3 regions of the Vibrio sp. R11-SG3-ISO9 genome follow, and region 3 is predicted to be linked to each of the others. Evidence: predicted binding sites of a transcription regulator. Region 3 holds the regulator's gene; each other region holds the start of a gene.
The links. The regulator PurR, encoded in region 3, represses purine synthesis genes. The targets are predictions, from matches to a motif close to TNANGNAAACGTTTNCNTNA.
Positions count from the first base shown of each region.

Region 1 (5,158 bases), on a different contig from region 3:
GGACGACGCATAGGAATATCTCCGTATTTAATCAATTAATGTAAAAAATCTTCGTAAGAATATAACAGATAAAACGCGTTAGATCATGATTGTGGTCATGTCTTTATGGGATCTTATCGATTGGTCAGAGTAGATAATAGACAGATATCAGTGATCCAACAGACAGAATAATAGTGAACTCCTCGGATTTTTCACGGTTAATTGATATTAAAGGACAAACGATTGCGTGAAGAATAGGAAGTAACCATGCCAAATTTAGTTCTTGAGTACTCAAACTCGGTGGATGAGCGAGTGAATGTACAAGGTTTGCTAGAAGATCTCCATCAAGTTGCATTACACTGTGGATTGTTTGATGCGCCTTCTGTCAAATCTCGTTCTCTGCGTTGCCACAATTGGTTGGTAGGGGAAGAGGACGACAGTGTGGACTTTATTCATATCAGCTTCGAGTTACTTTCTGGCCGCACTGATGAGCAGAAAAGAGAACTGTCACGAGCATTGATGGTGGTGCTGCAAGAGCAAGCAAGCCATGTAAGAAGCCTGACAGTGAACATCCGCGATATGGACATCAACAGTTTTCAAAAAGTGATTAATTAAATTTTTGCAGCCCTTTTTGGCCGCATCCCAAATTAGAGTGTATTTAAGATGTCGATGAAAGAGTTACTGTTTTCCTTCCAAGGAAGAATCAGCCGTAAAACCTACTGGATTTGGAACGTATTTTACTACGTTGCGATTACTGGCTTTGCCTCCGGTATCTCTGTGTTGTTCCCAGCATATTCATACATCTTATTGCCAATATTCTTGCTGATGCTGGTGGTTCCTGATCTGGCAGTTACGGCAAAACGCTGGCATGACCGCAATAAATCAAATATGTGGCTGCTGTTGAATGTGCCTTTAGTTTTAGGACGTTTGGCATCACCAATGGCGACACCAACCGCTGAAACTGTATCGCCAATTCATATGGTGGCGACGGTCGCTGCTTTGGTATGTGGCCTGTGGATTTTGGTTGAGTGTGGCTTTTTGAAAGGCACTGAGGGTCGTAATGATTACGGTGACGAACCGCAGTAGCTTGCAGAGATGCATTAAGTTAAAAAGTGTTAGGAAAGAAAAAGGAGGCATATCGCCTCCTTTTTTGTATCAGGTTCCCTAAGGGTTAGTCGGTGTTTCTTGGTTTAAATGCAATGATGGTAGCTTGTGGTGGCTCAGGGTTAGAATCGTTGCCCTGAAGCGCTTCCTGAAATTTACACACCTGACAGCGCAACTCCCGCATTAAGACAACGTTGGTTTGATGAGGGTTTTTACAGCGACTGACCACTAAGTCGATATGGCTCTGTTGAGCGCGCAGCCTGTCCTGCATGATGTGAGAGGCAGAACAAATCATCTGTTCGCACATATCTTGCTTGAGTTGGTTGAACGCATTCGGATCTCGCTGAGCAAGTTCAACCAATTCATCGAAAGGGGGCAGTTTGAGATCGGGTTGAGGATGTCCCATCTTTCTTTCCTTAGTGATGCATCGTGAGTGAGATACTTTAAGCTTAAGAAAGAAATCTGGTTATTTTTTGTTCGGTTTGTGTTCTTCTCAAATTTGAGACAGCAATAGTCGATAGCGCTAAAACGGAATCACAGTGTATGTACAGCGACGTTCACCCGCAATAATGTGTTCGGAACGACTGATATTACAGTCATTTTTAAGCAGTTCGGTAAACACATTTAGCTCTGATTGGCACAAGCTAGGACAGCGTGTTGCGGCTTTACAGATAGGGCAGTGGTTCTCGATCAAGACATAGTGATCGCCTTCGTCGTGCAGCTCGGCCATGTAGCCTTCATCTTCACGCAATTGAGTGAGGGTTTGGAGCTTGCTAAGAAGGTCATCACAATTGACTAAGGCTTGTTGATACTGCTTTAGGGTCGATTGCTCACGCTCTGCAGCGACTTTGGCTAGGCCTTCTTTTCCAAACAGATTCTCAACGGCATCGATAACTTGAATGGTCAACTCGCCATGACGATCAGAGAATTGACTGTGTCCTTGTTGGGTTAGAGACCAGTGACGCGTTGGGCGACCAACTTTTACCTTAACGTCATGAAACGCCAGAATACCATCATCTTCTAGGCTTTGGAGATGCTGCCTTGCACCCATGGTGGTCATGCCAAACTCTTGTGCGAGCTGCTTAGCAGTAACGGCTCCATGGCGCTTAATGGTGTGTAAAATTCTGTCGCTTGTTTTCATACTATCCCTACCTCATGAACACTACTATTATGAGGCAAGGCATTTATAAAGCAAACCATTTACTATAGCCACTTGACAGCATCGTTATAAAAAGAAAAGGCCAGCATTAAAGTGCTGGCCTTGAACAAAGTTTACGTGGTGGTCGTTATTAAAGAATGTGACCGATCACTTCTGGGTCTTTGCGCTCAAGGTAGTGAATCGACTTGATGCGACGAATTGTACGACAGCGGCCACGAATCAGCAGAGTCTCTGTGGTTGCAATGTTGCCTTGGCGAGTGATGCCCTCTAGCAGATCACCTTTAGTGATGCCCGTTGCCGAGAATACGACGTTATCGCTGCGCGCCATGTCTTCCATCTTTAAAACCACACCTGCAGTTACGCCCATTTCAGCACAACGCTCAAGTTCCAGTTCACCGTGCTTACGGTTCTCTTCGTTGTCACCTTTCACTTCATGACGTGGCAGCAAACGACCATGCATGTCGCCATCTAGTGCGCGAATTACTGCTGCTGATACCACACCTTCTGGCGCGCCACCGATGCAGTACATCACGTCCACTTCGCTGTCAGGCATACAAGTTAGAATAGAAGCGGCGACATCACCGTCTGGCACAGCAAACACACGCACGCCCATCGCCTGCATTTCTGCGATCACTTGGTCGTGACGAGGTTTAGCTAGCGTGGTTACCACAAGCGTATCTAGAGATTTGCCCAGTGCTTTAGCGATGTTCTCTAGGTTCTCTTTTAGTGGCTTTTCTAGGTCGATAGCACCTTTAGCTCCAGGGCCAACAACCAGTTTTTCCATGTACATGTCAGGCGCTTTTAAGAAGCTGCCTTTTTCACCCGCTGCTAGTACAGCCAGTGCGTTTGACTGGCCCATAGCCGTCATACGTGTCCCTTCGATTGGGTCAACGGCGATATCAACGGCATCACCACCAACACCGACATTCTCACCGATGTATAGCATCGGAGCATCATCGATTTCGCCTTCACCAATCACGATTTCACCGCTGATTTCGGTTTTGTTGAGCAGGCTGCGCATGACTTCTACTGCGGCACCATCGGCAGCGTTTTTATCACCACGGCCAAGCCATTTATAACCTGCTAGTGCTGCACCTTCAGTGACACGAGAAAATGCCATTGCTAAATCGCGTTTCATGCGGACTCCAAAATTTTCAAAGGGGGAATAGAAATTTCGCGGCGGATTTTACCATAGTTCAAAGGAAACGTTTGCTTTTTTGCTTTTGTGGCTTTGCTTACGATCAAAGCAGAGCTGAAATTTTGAAATATTCACTGAAATAATCAGTTAGGTAATAGTGCTGGCACAATTAACGTCAATATTCGGTAAAAAGCGATGTTTTTTTCATCGAATGGCGCAAAATATCGAAGATATAGAGTGTTTATCCGTGCTCTGCTGAGTAGAATGGGGCAATAAGTGGAGTGAACCTTCAACATCAAATGGATAACTTAAAGGTAGGCCAGAATGTCTTTTGAAGTACTAGAGCAACTAGAAGCAAAAATTCAAACAGCAGTTGATACTATTGCACTTCTGCAAATGGAAGTAGAAGAGCTAAAAGAAGAGAAGCAGCAGCTAGCGACAGAAGCTGGTGAGCTAAAAGCAAGCCGTGAAGAGCTAGAGCAAAAAACTCAGCAAATGCAGCAAGAGCATGCAGCATGGCAAGATCGCATTCGCAGCCTACTAGGCAAGATGGACGAAGTTGAGTAATCCACTTTTGCTGCGATAAACGCTGATGAAAAAAATGCCCGCTCTGTTAGCGGGCATTTTTGTATCAACTATTCGTTTTCATCGTCTTCAGCATCAAGCTCAAACTCTACATCGAGTGGCTCTGGTGACAGAATGATACCGGTGTTATCGGCATAGAGGTAATCTTCAGGTAGGAAGCTAACACTGCCAAAGTTGACTGGAACATCGACTTCACCAACGCCATCTTGTACAGCGCCAACTGGAATAGAAGCAAGGGCTTGAATACCTAGGTTCATATCTTCTAGTTCGTCTACTTCGCGAACGCAGCCATACACCACGATACCTTCCCACTCATTGTCTTCGGCCAACAGTGCTAACTCGGCATCAATCAGCGCTTTACGCAGTGAGCCACCACCATCAATCAACAACACACGACCCAAGCCGTCTTGTTCTAGCACAGAGCGGATCAGCGCGTTGTCCTCGAAACATTTGAGTGTCGTGATCTGTCCAGCAAAGGAGGCTCTTCCACCAAAGTTGCTGAACATCGGCTCTACGACATCCACTTGGTCTAGATAGATGTCGCACAGTGCTGAAGTGTTGTATTCCATTCGCGTACCTTTTGAACAATGAGCTTACTTTGAGTATATCGGTGCTCGATCCCTTTGCAATGATTAGTCTGAATTATGTCAATAGAGTTTGAGCTACAACAACACCAGCAAACAATAAGTTAGTCACCAGAGAGCATTTGACGATAACTGGCATCATAGGTGCGATTTGTGCGGGTTTGTCCGTATCCCAAACCGCCTTACCATGTTTGTAAACGGTGATGATGCTCAGTGAAAACGGCAGGCTAATCCAAGCGGGCTTATCTTGAATAAGCAGGTAGCTAGCGAAAGCAATCACTGCCACGCTCAGGAGGACAAAATGATACTGCTTGGCTTTGCGCTGTCCTAGTCGAACTGCCATGGTGCGTTTACCACACTCACTGTCGTTTTCGATGTCACGCATGTTGTTGATGTTTAGTACGGCCACCGCCATCAAGCCACAGCCCAAAGCGGGTAAGAATAGGCTTGGTTCGATGTGCCCTGTGTGCAGGAAGTAAGTTCCGGATACACCAAGCAGACCAAAGAAGATGAATACTGACAGGTCGCCTAAGCCGATATAACCATAAGGCTTGTTACCGACGGTGTAAGCAATCGCTGCTGCAATCGCCAGCACACCCAGACCGATGA
Region 1 covers NZ_JCBDGU010000012.1:59,650-64,807, forward strand. The annotation lists gene tpiA (triose-phosphate isomerase) at 1-11, opposite strand, end outside; gene AC6R05_RS04720 (5-carboxymethyl-2-hydroxymuconate Delta-isomerase) at 247-594, shown strand; gene AC6R05_RS04725 (DUF805 domain-containing protein) at 643-1,065, shown strand; gene AC6R05_RS04730 (DUF3135 domain-containing protein) at 1,151-1,489, opposite strand; gene AC6R05_RS04735 (helix-turn-helix transcriptional regulator) at 1,607-2,224, opposite strand; gene glpX (class II fructose-bisphosphatase) at 2,373-3,380, opposite strand; gene zapB (cell division protein ZapB) at 3,705-3,947, shown strand; gene rraA (ribonuclease E activity regulator RraA) at 4,016-4,534, opposite strand; gene AC6R05_RS04755 (1,4-dihydroxy-2-naphthoate polyprenyltransferase) at 4,608-5,158, opposite strand, start outside.
Region 1: a site for PurR is predicted at 3,440-3,459, ahead of glpX (class II fructose-bisphosphatase). Genes of this name have one in related genera too.

Region 2 (5,158 bases), on a different contig from region 3:
ACTACCTACTTTTAGTATCCCCAAATATCACAATTATTTGGAAGGCACACGGTCGCCTTAGGCGCCGAGCTACAAGCAGAGAGCATACAGAGCATCGTAACTACCAACAAGTACTTTAAATGCTTCATAAATTAAGGTTCTCCCAATACTGCCTTTTCGAATAGAGCGAAAAGCTCTACACTCGTATTCAAGCTTTCAATACTCCTTATAGTAATTAGAACTCTATAAATTAAAAGGACTTCTTATGAAAAAAGCCCTAATCGCATTAGGTATTATGACCATGTTGGCTGGTTGTTCAGATAACGAAGTGGGTGACGTATCACTTGGCTTCTTCACTTTGAAAGATATTAAGATCTCTCATCTCGACGATGAAAAGATCCCAGGCGTCACCTGCCACATCGCTTCTATCGAGGCTGACTTCTCTCTCGCAGACCCAAGTGACAGTTCGATCTCTTGTCGTCAAACCGGTGACATTACGCCCGAGATGATTGCAAAAATCGATAAGAGCGCCTCAGGTGAGGTGGTCTTCAAGCAATCAAAGAGCATTTTCTTTAAAACAATGAAGGTAAGACGCATCTACGACGCCGAAAACCAAACCTTGCTGTACCTCTCTTACACAACCAAAGAGACCGAAGGTAGTTTCAAGCATAGCCTTTCGACTGTTCCACTATGGGGTACTAAAGCTTATATTGACCCAGCAACACTGACTGAGCAGCAAAAATAAGCCATTGGTTTAGTTTTGTTCACTCACCTGTACATACAATGTGCAGGTGAGTTCAAATGTAATAAAAATGAAAGAAATTACAAAAATCTGTGATATCATGCGGCAAAATTTTCTCACTGTAATTTTCTTATGAAATTTCCTGGACAGCGCAAATCTAAGCACTACTTCCCTACACACGCCCGTGATCCACTCATCAACCAGATGAAGGAAACACCAAAACTGTTTCGCCCAATTATTGTTGGTGTTGGTCAGACAATTGTAGATATTGAAGCTCGTGTTTCAGATGAGTTCCTGGCTAAATACGATCTGAGTAAAGGTCACTCTCTAGTTCTAGAAGAGAGCAAAGCTGATGCCCTATACGAAGAGCTCGTAGAAAGCGGCCTAATCACGCACCAATATCCAGGTGATACCATTGGTAACACTCTGCACAACTATTCTGTGTTAGCAGACAGCAAATCAGTACTTTTAGGTGTTATGTCGCGTAATATCGAAGTTGGCTCATTTGCGTACCGTTACCTATGCCGTACCTCTTCACGTATGAACCTCAACCACCTACAAACTGTAGAAGGCTCTATCGGTCGTTGTTACACCCTTATTTCCGATGATGGCGAGCGTACATTTGCGATCAACGAAGGTGAAATGAACAACCTACGTCCTGATAGCATTCCTGAAGATGTATTTGAAAAGGCTTCTGCACTGGTTGTTTCTTCATACCTAATGCGTGGTAAACCAGAAGATCCAATGCCAAAAGCAGTCGCTCGCGCTATCGAGATTGCTAAAGAAAACAATGTGCCAGTAGTACTAACGCTAGGCACTAAATGGGTAATCGAAGGCAACGCTAAATGGTGGCAAGATTACATTAAAGAGAATATCTCTATCGTTGCTATGAATGAAGAGGAAGGCCAAGCATTAACTGGCGAGAAAGATCCTCTGCTTGCTGCTGGAAAGGCACTGGAGTGGGTAGACTTAGTTCTATGTACCGCAGGTCCTGTCGGCCTATACATGGCTGGTTACACGGACGAAACAGCAAAACGTGAAACTGAACTGCCGCTTCTTCCGGGTAACATCCCAGAATTTAACAAGTACGAATTCAGTCGTGCAATGCGTAAAGATGACTGTAATAACCCTGTTAAGGTGTACTCTCACATTGGGCCTTACCTTGGTGGTCCACTAGAGATTAAGAACACCAATGGCGCGGGTGACGCAGCACTGTCTGCACTACTTCATGATATGGCAGCAAACAGTCACCACCACATGAATGTGCCAAACTCATCTAAACACGATCAGCCTTACATGACTTACTCATCATTGTCACAGATCTGTAAGTACGCAAACCGTGTAAGCTACGAAGTTCTAACGCAGCACTCTCCTCGTCTTGGTCGTGCTCTTCCTGAACGTGAAGACAGCCTTGAAGAAGCATACTGGGATCGTTAATCATAAGAACTGACGTTTTCTAACAAGGGTTGCATTATGCAACCCTTTTTATTTCAAGCTAATCAATTGCACAAAATTATGTAAATTTCCGTGATGACTTGGCATCGCGAGATTTGATCTCGCGCAATGACCTGATAAATCTGTTATCTTCCAGCACATAATTCGTGTGGTTAGCCTTTACATGGTCGATTTATACAGTATTATCGCCACGCAAACGTTTTCGTACCACCTTATCGGTTTCAACATAAGGATTTAATATGCTGTCTGATATTGAAATTTGCCGCTCTGCTTCACTTAAAAACATCAGTGATATTGCTCTCGGTGCAGGCTTAACCACTGACGAATTCCAACCTCTCGGATTACATAAAGCAAAAGTCTCTCTAGAAAGTCTAAAGCGTCTCGGAGATAAACCAAAAGGTAAACTGGTCCTTGTTACAGCGATTACACCAACGCCACTCGGTGAAGGGAAAACCGTGACGACAATCGGTTTGAGCCAAGGCTTAGCAGCAATCAATCAGTCAGCAATGGCTTGTATTCGTCAACCTTCAATGGGTCCTGTATTTGGTGTCAAAGGCGGTGCTGCCGGCGGTGGTTATTCTCAGGTAGCCCCAATGGAACAATTGAACCTACACCTAACTGGAGATATTCACTCTGTCACCGCGGCCCATAACCTTGCATCGGCAGCGATCGACGCTCGTTTGTATCATGAACAGCGAGAAGGAGCGGAGGCCTTTGAGCAACGCTCTGGTTTGAAAGCGCTCAATATTGACCCTAAGCGCATTGTTTGGCGACGAGTTCTCGATCATAACGATCGAGCACTACGTATGATTACCGTAGGTCGTAACGAAGAAGGTAAAACCATTAATGGCTTTGAACGTGAAGACGGCTTCGATATTTCAGCAGCTTCGGAGCTTATGGCAATTCTCGCGCTCGCTGAGGACTTACAAGACCTACGTAAACGTATCGGACGCATTGTATTAGCTTACAATCAAAACGGTGAGCCGCTGACGGCTGAAGACTTCCAAGTCGCTGGAGCGATGACTGTAACCATGAAGGATGCTATAGAACCAACATTGATGCAGACGTTAGAAGGCGTCCCTATCCTGATTCACGCAGGCCCTTTTGCCAACATTGCTCACGGAAACTCGTCGATCATTGCAGACAATATCGCACTGAGACTTACCGATTACGTCGTGACTGAAGGCGGTTTTGGCTCTGATATGGGTTTCGAGAAGGCGTGCAATATCAAAGCTCCTGCAGCCAAACAGTCACCCGACTGCGCAGTGGTTGTAGCAACGCTTAGAGGCTTAAAAGCTAATTCGGGTCTATACGACTTAAGGCCAGGCACTCCTCTCCCAGACTCGATCTTCCATGACGACACACATGCTCTTATCGCGGGCTTTGAAAACCTTAAATGGCATATCAATAACGTTAAGAAATATGGCGTGCCTGTTGTGGTTGCCATTAACCGATTCCCACAAGACTCAACACAAGAGCTTGAGCAACTTACCTCATTAATTGGTGAATACGACGACACTGTTTCGGTCGCAGTCAGTGAAGCCTTTGGTAAAGGTGGAGAAGGAGCAGTTGACTTAGCCAAGGCTGTCGTCGCCGCTTGTAAAACTCCGGTACAATTCAAGCCTCTCTACACGACAGAACATTCACTCGAAGAGAAATTAATGGCTGTGGCAGAAGTTGGCTATGGTGCATCAAGTTTAACTTTGTCTGACAAAGCTAAATCGCAACTGGCAGAGTTTAAAAAACATGGTTTTGACCACCTTTCGGTATGCCTAGCTAAAACGCCATTGTCTATTTCAACGGAAGCACACGTAAAAGGCGCTCCAACTCAGTTTGATGTTCCTGTGAGAGAACTCAAGCTGTGCGCAGGGGCAGGATTTGTCTATGCACTATGTGGGAATGTCATGACCATGCCTGGACTCCCAGACAAGCCTGCGTTTATGTCACTAGACATTAATGAAGATGGTGAAATTACTGGTTTAAGTTAGCATTTATAGATGCTTTGAACAGCAAATCGCAGGTTATCGTCACAGTGAATGTAAGACAAGCTGCGATTTGCATACAAAAGCAACAAATTGCACACACACCTCTCAACTGGGAGATTTACCTAGTCAGTTCTGGGTAAAGATCACATTAATAACCCCACTAAATCTATAGTATTGCGCTGATTCTTTGGGGATTGTAATGAAAGTAAGCATAAAAAAACTCGCAGGCCAATTTCTCTGTACTGTCCTAGCCCTAGGAATAGTTCCCGCGCTATACATAAACTCCGAATTTGACCGTATAAAAGCGCAATACGACACGAATATAAAACAGGCCAGCCAAAATCAAATCGAATACAGTTTTCACGAACTGGGTTTAATCATACGTGAAGTTTCCAACACCATTCCAACCATTGCTGAATCAACGACACTCAAACGAGCCATACAATCACCTTCAAACGACAACATCCACGCTCTACAAGATTTGTGGCTGATGCTGGCCAATGGTCAAAAGTACTACTCGCAACTTCGTTACCTAGATCTTAAGGGTGATGAAAGAATACGTATCAATTATCAAGATGGTGAGGCGCGAGTTGTCCCTGATAGTCAACTGCAAAACAAGGCGTCCCGTGACTACTTCGCCACATTACAACAACTTAAAGTTGGCGAGATTGCCTCCTTTGGTATCGACCTAGAGTATGAAAACGGTGAGCCAGTGACTCCCCTGCTTCCTGCCCTACGTATCATGACACCCGTCGCAGCAGATGACAGCATCGTTGGCTACTTCATTGTTAACCTGAACATGGTCGAGATTTACGACCGACTTCATTACACCTTTGGCTCATCACTGGCACAACCGATCCTGATTAATGGCTCAGGTCATATATTGATGTCTCCGGAACCAGACCAAGCCTTTGGTCACCTCATCGATGCCCGTGCCGATAATACCTACGCAGTGACTCATCCAGAGCTATGGAACGAAATTCTACAGCAGCGCAGT
Region 2 covers NZ_JCBDGU010000039.1:22,119-27,276, reverse strand. The annotation lists gene AC6R05_RS12485 (CreA family protein) at 245-724, shown strand; gene AC6R05_RS12480 (inosine/guanosine kinase) at 854-2,158, shown strand; gene AC6R05_RS12475 (formate--tetrahydrofolate ligase) at 2,416-4,164, shown strand; gene AC6R05_RS12470 (GGDEF domain-containing protein) at 4,361-5,158, shown strand, end outside.
Region 2: a site for PurR is predicted at 2,365-2,384, ahead of AC6R05_RS12475 (formate--tetrahydrofolate ligase). Genes of this name have one in related genera too.

Region 3 (5,158 bases):
ACAATGTTTTGAACCGGAGAGTGAATAAATCGATACTGTTCAAGCAAGCCGGCTTTATCAATATCTTGCTGTGCTAGTTTCAACATTTCAGAAGAAAGATCACACAGCGACACTTTGTGCCCCAAGCCAGCTATCTTTTGCGACATCTGAGCTAAACCACCTCCTGCATCCAGAATATGCAAAGGTGATTCATCGGTTTTGAATGTGCTTAACGCTTGCTCTAAATCTTCCCATACGATGATCTGACGGATCTCTCCTTTGTCAGAGCCGTAAATATTTTTTGCAAATTTGTGGGCAATATCGTCGAAATTACGGTCTTCAGTCACAGCTACTTGGGTTATCATGTCCTATCGTGCCTGCTATTCTGTCACAGGAATTTCAGGAATAAAGAGGCGATGTCTCTTTTTAGTACTAAGTGATGTTTTTTCGGACTATTCGGATATGTTTGAGCTGAAAAAAGTAGTGTCTTCACTGTTGATGCCACTGCCAGCAATGTTAATTCTCGCTTTTCTGGGCTTAGCCCTTGTTATGTTCACTACAAAACGTAAAACAGGGTGCCTTATCACGCTGTCTGCATTATGTGGCATTTTCCTTATCGCGTTCCAACCTGTTTCTAGCCAACTTCTTATGCCAATGGAACGCCAATACACCGCATTCTTACCGACTAATGAACCTGTCGATTACGTGATGGTGTTGGGTAGCGGCCATGTGGTGGATGACCAAATCCCACCAACGTCTGAACTTAGCCGAACGGGCCTAATGAGACTGAGTGAAGGTATTCGCATTCAACGAATCTACCCGGGTGCTAAGTTGATTCTATCTGGCTATGGTGGTGGTACTGAAGTTAGTAACGCACGTATGATGGCCAAGGTTGCCCTAGCATTAGGCGTAGCCAAGCCTGATATTATCTTGCTTGAGACAGCCAAAGATACATGGGAAGAAGCACGTCAGGCTGCAGCGTTTGTAAAAAACAAGCGAATGGTACTAGTGACTTCCGCTAGCCATATGCAGCGAGCTCTTAACGAGTTCCATGACGCTGGTATCAAGCCAATTCCTGCGCCAACCAATTTCTTAGCTCAAGAAGGCATAGAGCAGCCTTGGAACAAGTACATGCCAAAAGCAATTTACTTGGAGCAAACCGAGCGCTACTGGCACGAAACGATGGGCTTAGTTTGGCAATCACTGCGCGACTGGCTAGATAACCAAAGTTCTGAAATGGGCGAGCCAGTCGTAATCTCCGAGCCATCGATGCTTGATGAAGAAGAGAATGCTACAACCTCTGGTGCAATACCAACGAGCGGCGCACAGCCAGCACACTAATGCTGTATAACATGAATGACCATTACTAATGGCCTATGTTGTTTTCAAGCTGATTCCATAAACAAAAAGCCGAGATACTGAATATCTCGGCTTTTTCAATTTCGCTTGTTGAGCATTTTAATTCTAAGCGTTAATCGCCAGCAAACATGTAGCCTTCACCATGAACCGTCACAAAGATTTGAGGGTTCTTCGGATCAAACTCCATCTTGGCACGCATACGACGAATCAACACGTCAATGGTACGGTCGTTTGGCGCATCAACGCGGTGGCTAATCATATTTAAGATTCGCTCACGGCTTAATACTTGATTCGGGTATGAAGACAGCGCAACCAATAGCTCATATTCTGCTTTGGTTAATTTCACCGGCTCACCGTTTTTGCTCAGAGCGCGGCGAGGAATATCAAATGTCCACTCACCAAAGCGAACGATAGATTCGTCATCCGCCTGCTCAGCGGCACCTGCTGGTGACTTGCGAGCTGCAGAAATTCGCCAAAGTAGGTTTTTCACTCGAACCAGTAACTCGCGAAGTTCGAATGGTTTAGTAACATAATCATCTGCGCCCATCTCTAGGCCTACAATTTTGTCGATGCTATCCGTGCGTCCAGTAACTAAAATAATCCCAATGTCTGATTGACTGCGTAATTCGCGAGTTAGCATCAATCCATCTTCGCCTGGTAAGTTGATGTCCAGCATAATGAGGTCAACGTTATTCTCTTCTAAAACGTTTCTCATTTGAGCGCCGCTTTCTGCTTCGCTTACTGTGTAACCCTCATTCTGGAAATATCCAACCAGCTTACTACGGGTTACCACATCATCTTCAACGACTAATACGTGATAGCTCATCTACACCACTTTTCTTATTTAATAGTTTCAGTGACCATTCTATTCATAACTAGTAACAATTCTAGTAGTACGCAAGATAAAAGCCAGAAACCTGAATTTTTTTTGATACAAGACAATCTTAAACCTTGCTATTTAACCTCCATCGCAATTCAATATAGGCATTACTACTAACGAGTGACTTTGCAATTAGCAAATACAACCGTTAGCAAGCCTTCGTACCGCAGATATTACGAAAGACGATATTAGGATTATTGAGATGAAAGAAACGAAAGCGTTCAATGAACAACGAGCTGAAATCTACTGGTGGCTATCGAGCCTGTTCGCAAAAGAGCTGACTCAAGAAGAACTGGATAACTACCACTCGGTTGAGATTCGTTCGTTTTTAACTGGTCTTGGCGACAATGAGACGCTTAAGCCAGCAATCAATAACCTAGTAGATGCACTTAACCGATTGCAGAATCGTGAAGACGCTCAACTGGAGCTTTCGTCAGATTTTTGCGAGTTGTTCCTTAAGTCAGACAAATACGGTGCTCTACCGTACGCTTCTATTTACTTAGACAAGAGCGGCCTGCTGAACGCCAAGCCAGCTCAAGACATGGAAGCCATCATGGCGTCTTACGGAATCGCCGTAAACCAAGACCTAAAAGAGCCTGCTGATCACCTAGCCATCGAGTTGGACTTCCTAGGCAACATTATCATTCGTTCAAACGACCTCGAGAGCGAGCAAGAATTAGAAGCAGCTTTCACTACACAGCATGAATTTGTTGAACAACAACTTCTCAGCTGGGTTCCACAATTTGCAACGAAATGCCGTGAATTTGATGAGTTTGGTTTTTACGCTTGTGTTGCAGAATTGCTAGCCGCTTTCTGTAAACTTGATGCGCAATATTTGGCTGGTGAATAAATTCACTAATGACTAAAGGCACAATTTAGGTAGAATGTGACAATTCACCCAGATTTCTGGGTGAATTTTATTGCGAGTATTTTCTAGTCAGTCTAAAATTGTGACCGCAAACGATAAAATATGAAACATTCTCGAAATGCTATGCTTTAAATTAGCTAAGAGCATTTCGGTGTTAAGACAAGCCGCTCTCATTAGCGGTTTTTTGTTTTTTAGCACTTTAGTACCGAGAGAGCCCTACACATTCTAAGCTCTTGTTCTGGTAGCTTAAAACGGCTACTTGCTCCGTACTGCTGAGGAAGTAGCTATCAATAGGATAAAGCCATGGCAACTATAAAAGATGTCGCTCGCTTAGCCGGCGTATCAACAACCACCGTTTCTCACGTGATCAACAAGACACGTTTCGTAGCAGAAGCGACTCAAGAAAAAGTAAACAAAGCCGTAGACGAATTAAATTATGCACCAAGTGCCGTTGCCCGTAGTTTGAAATGTAACTCTACGCGCACAATCGGTATGTTAGTAACTCAATCAACTAACCTATTCTTCTCTGAAGTGATCGATGGTGTGGAAAGTTACTGTTACCGTCAAGGCTATACGCTGATTCTATGTAACACAGGTGGTATCTACGAAAAGCAACGTGACTACATCCGAATGCTTGCTGAAAAGCGTGTAGATGGCATCTTAGTAATGTGTTCTGACCTAACGGAAGAACTTCGTGAAATGCTTGACCGTCATGCAGACATTCCAAAAGTTGTTATGGATTGGGGTCCTGAAAGTTCACAAGCAGATAAGATCATCGACAACTCTGAAGAAGGTGGCTACCTAGCGACTAAATACCTAGTTGAACGCGGGCATGAACGTATTGCATGTCTAAGTGGTCACTTAGATAAAGCGGCATGTGTCGAACGTATCGCTGGTTACCGTCGTGCACTTGCAGAGGCAGACATTCAAGCTGATGACAACCTAATCCTTGAAGGTAACTTCGAGTGTGATACGGCTGTTATCGCTGCAGATAAAATCGCTGCAATGGAAAATCGCCCTACCGCGGTATTCTGTTTTAACGATACGATGGCGCTTGGTCTTATGAGCCGCCTACAACAGCAAGGTATTAAGATCCCTGAAGATATTTCAGTGATTGGTTACGACAATATTGAGTTGGCAGAGTACTTCTCACCGCCGTTGACGACTGTTCACCAACCAAAACGTCGTGTCGGTAAGAACGCGTTCGAAATCCTGCTAGAACGTATCAAAGACAAAGACCACGAAAAACGTGTGTTCGAGATGCATCCAGAGATCATTGAGCGTGCGACAGTAAAAACGTTAAAATAACGTAAACTTTAGAAAAATCTAATAAAACGCACCGTTTGGTGCGTTTTTTTTATTTGTCAAAAATAAAAACCCAGTTGCATATCAAGACAACAATTAACTGAATTAAGATCACATTTTAGAATAACAAGTGTGAACCTCATTCAACAAAAAACTTTATTCTTGATTATACAGTCACGCACAGGGCAAATCACTTGAAAGGGTGAGACGCAAAGCCTCCGGCCTAACCCATTATTGGTATGGTAGCGGGGTTACCGATGGCAAAATGCAGTATTTCCTACCTTTAGTAGTAATTTACGGCTTATTGACAATTTTATTGCGACATTTTGCTAATCTCTCGGACCTGCTTATTTGGTGGCGTAATTCAAATACACCGAGATAAACAATATGGATAAACCGATACTCAAGGACTCAATGAAGTTATTTGAGCCACTTGGAAAGATAAAGTCACGCTCAATGTTTGGCGGTTTCGGCCTTTTTGCCGATGACACCATGTTTGCATTGGTCGTAAACAATCAGTTGCACATTCGAGCTGATAAGAATACTACTTCACAATTTGAACAACAGGGCTTCGAACCTTACGTTTACAAAAAGCGTGGATTCCCAGTCGTTACTAAGTATTTTGCCCTCCCAGAAGACCTCTGGCAGACTCAAGAACGTATTATCGAGCTGGCAAAAGCTTCCCTTAACTGTGCTAAAGAAGAGAAACAAATCCAATCATCGGCGAAACCGACTCGATTGAAAGATTTGCCAAACCTTCGACTTGC
Region 3 covers NZ_JCBDGU010000038.1:36,395-41,552, reverse strand. The annotation lists gene cmoM (tRNA uridine 5-oxyacetic acid(34) methyltransferase CmoM) at 1-326, opposite strand, end outside; gene elyC (envelope biogenesis factor ElyC) at 442-1,320, shown strand; gene torR (two-component system response regulator TorR) at 1,451-2,164, opposite strand; gene torD (molecular chaperone TorD) at 2,421-3,068, shown strand; gene purR (HTH-type transcriptional repressor PurR) at 3,390-4,394, shown strand; cyclic di-GMP riboswitch class I at 4,566-4,650, shown strand; gene AC6R05_RS11820 (TfoX/Sxy family DNA transformation protein) at 4,779-5,158, shown strand, end outside.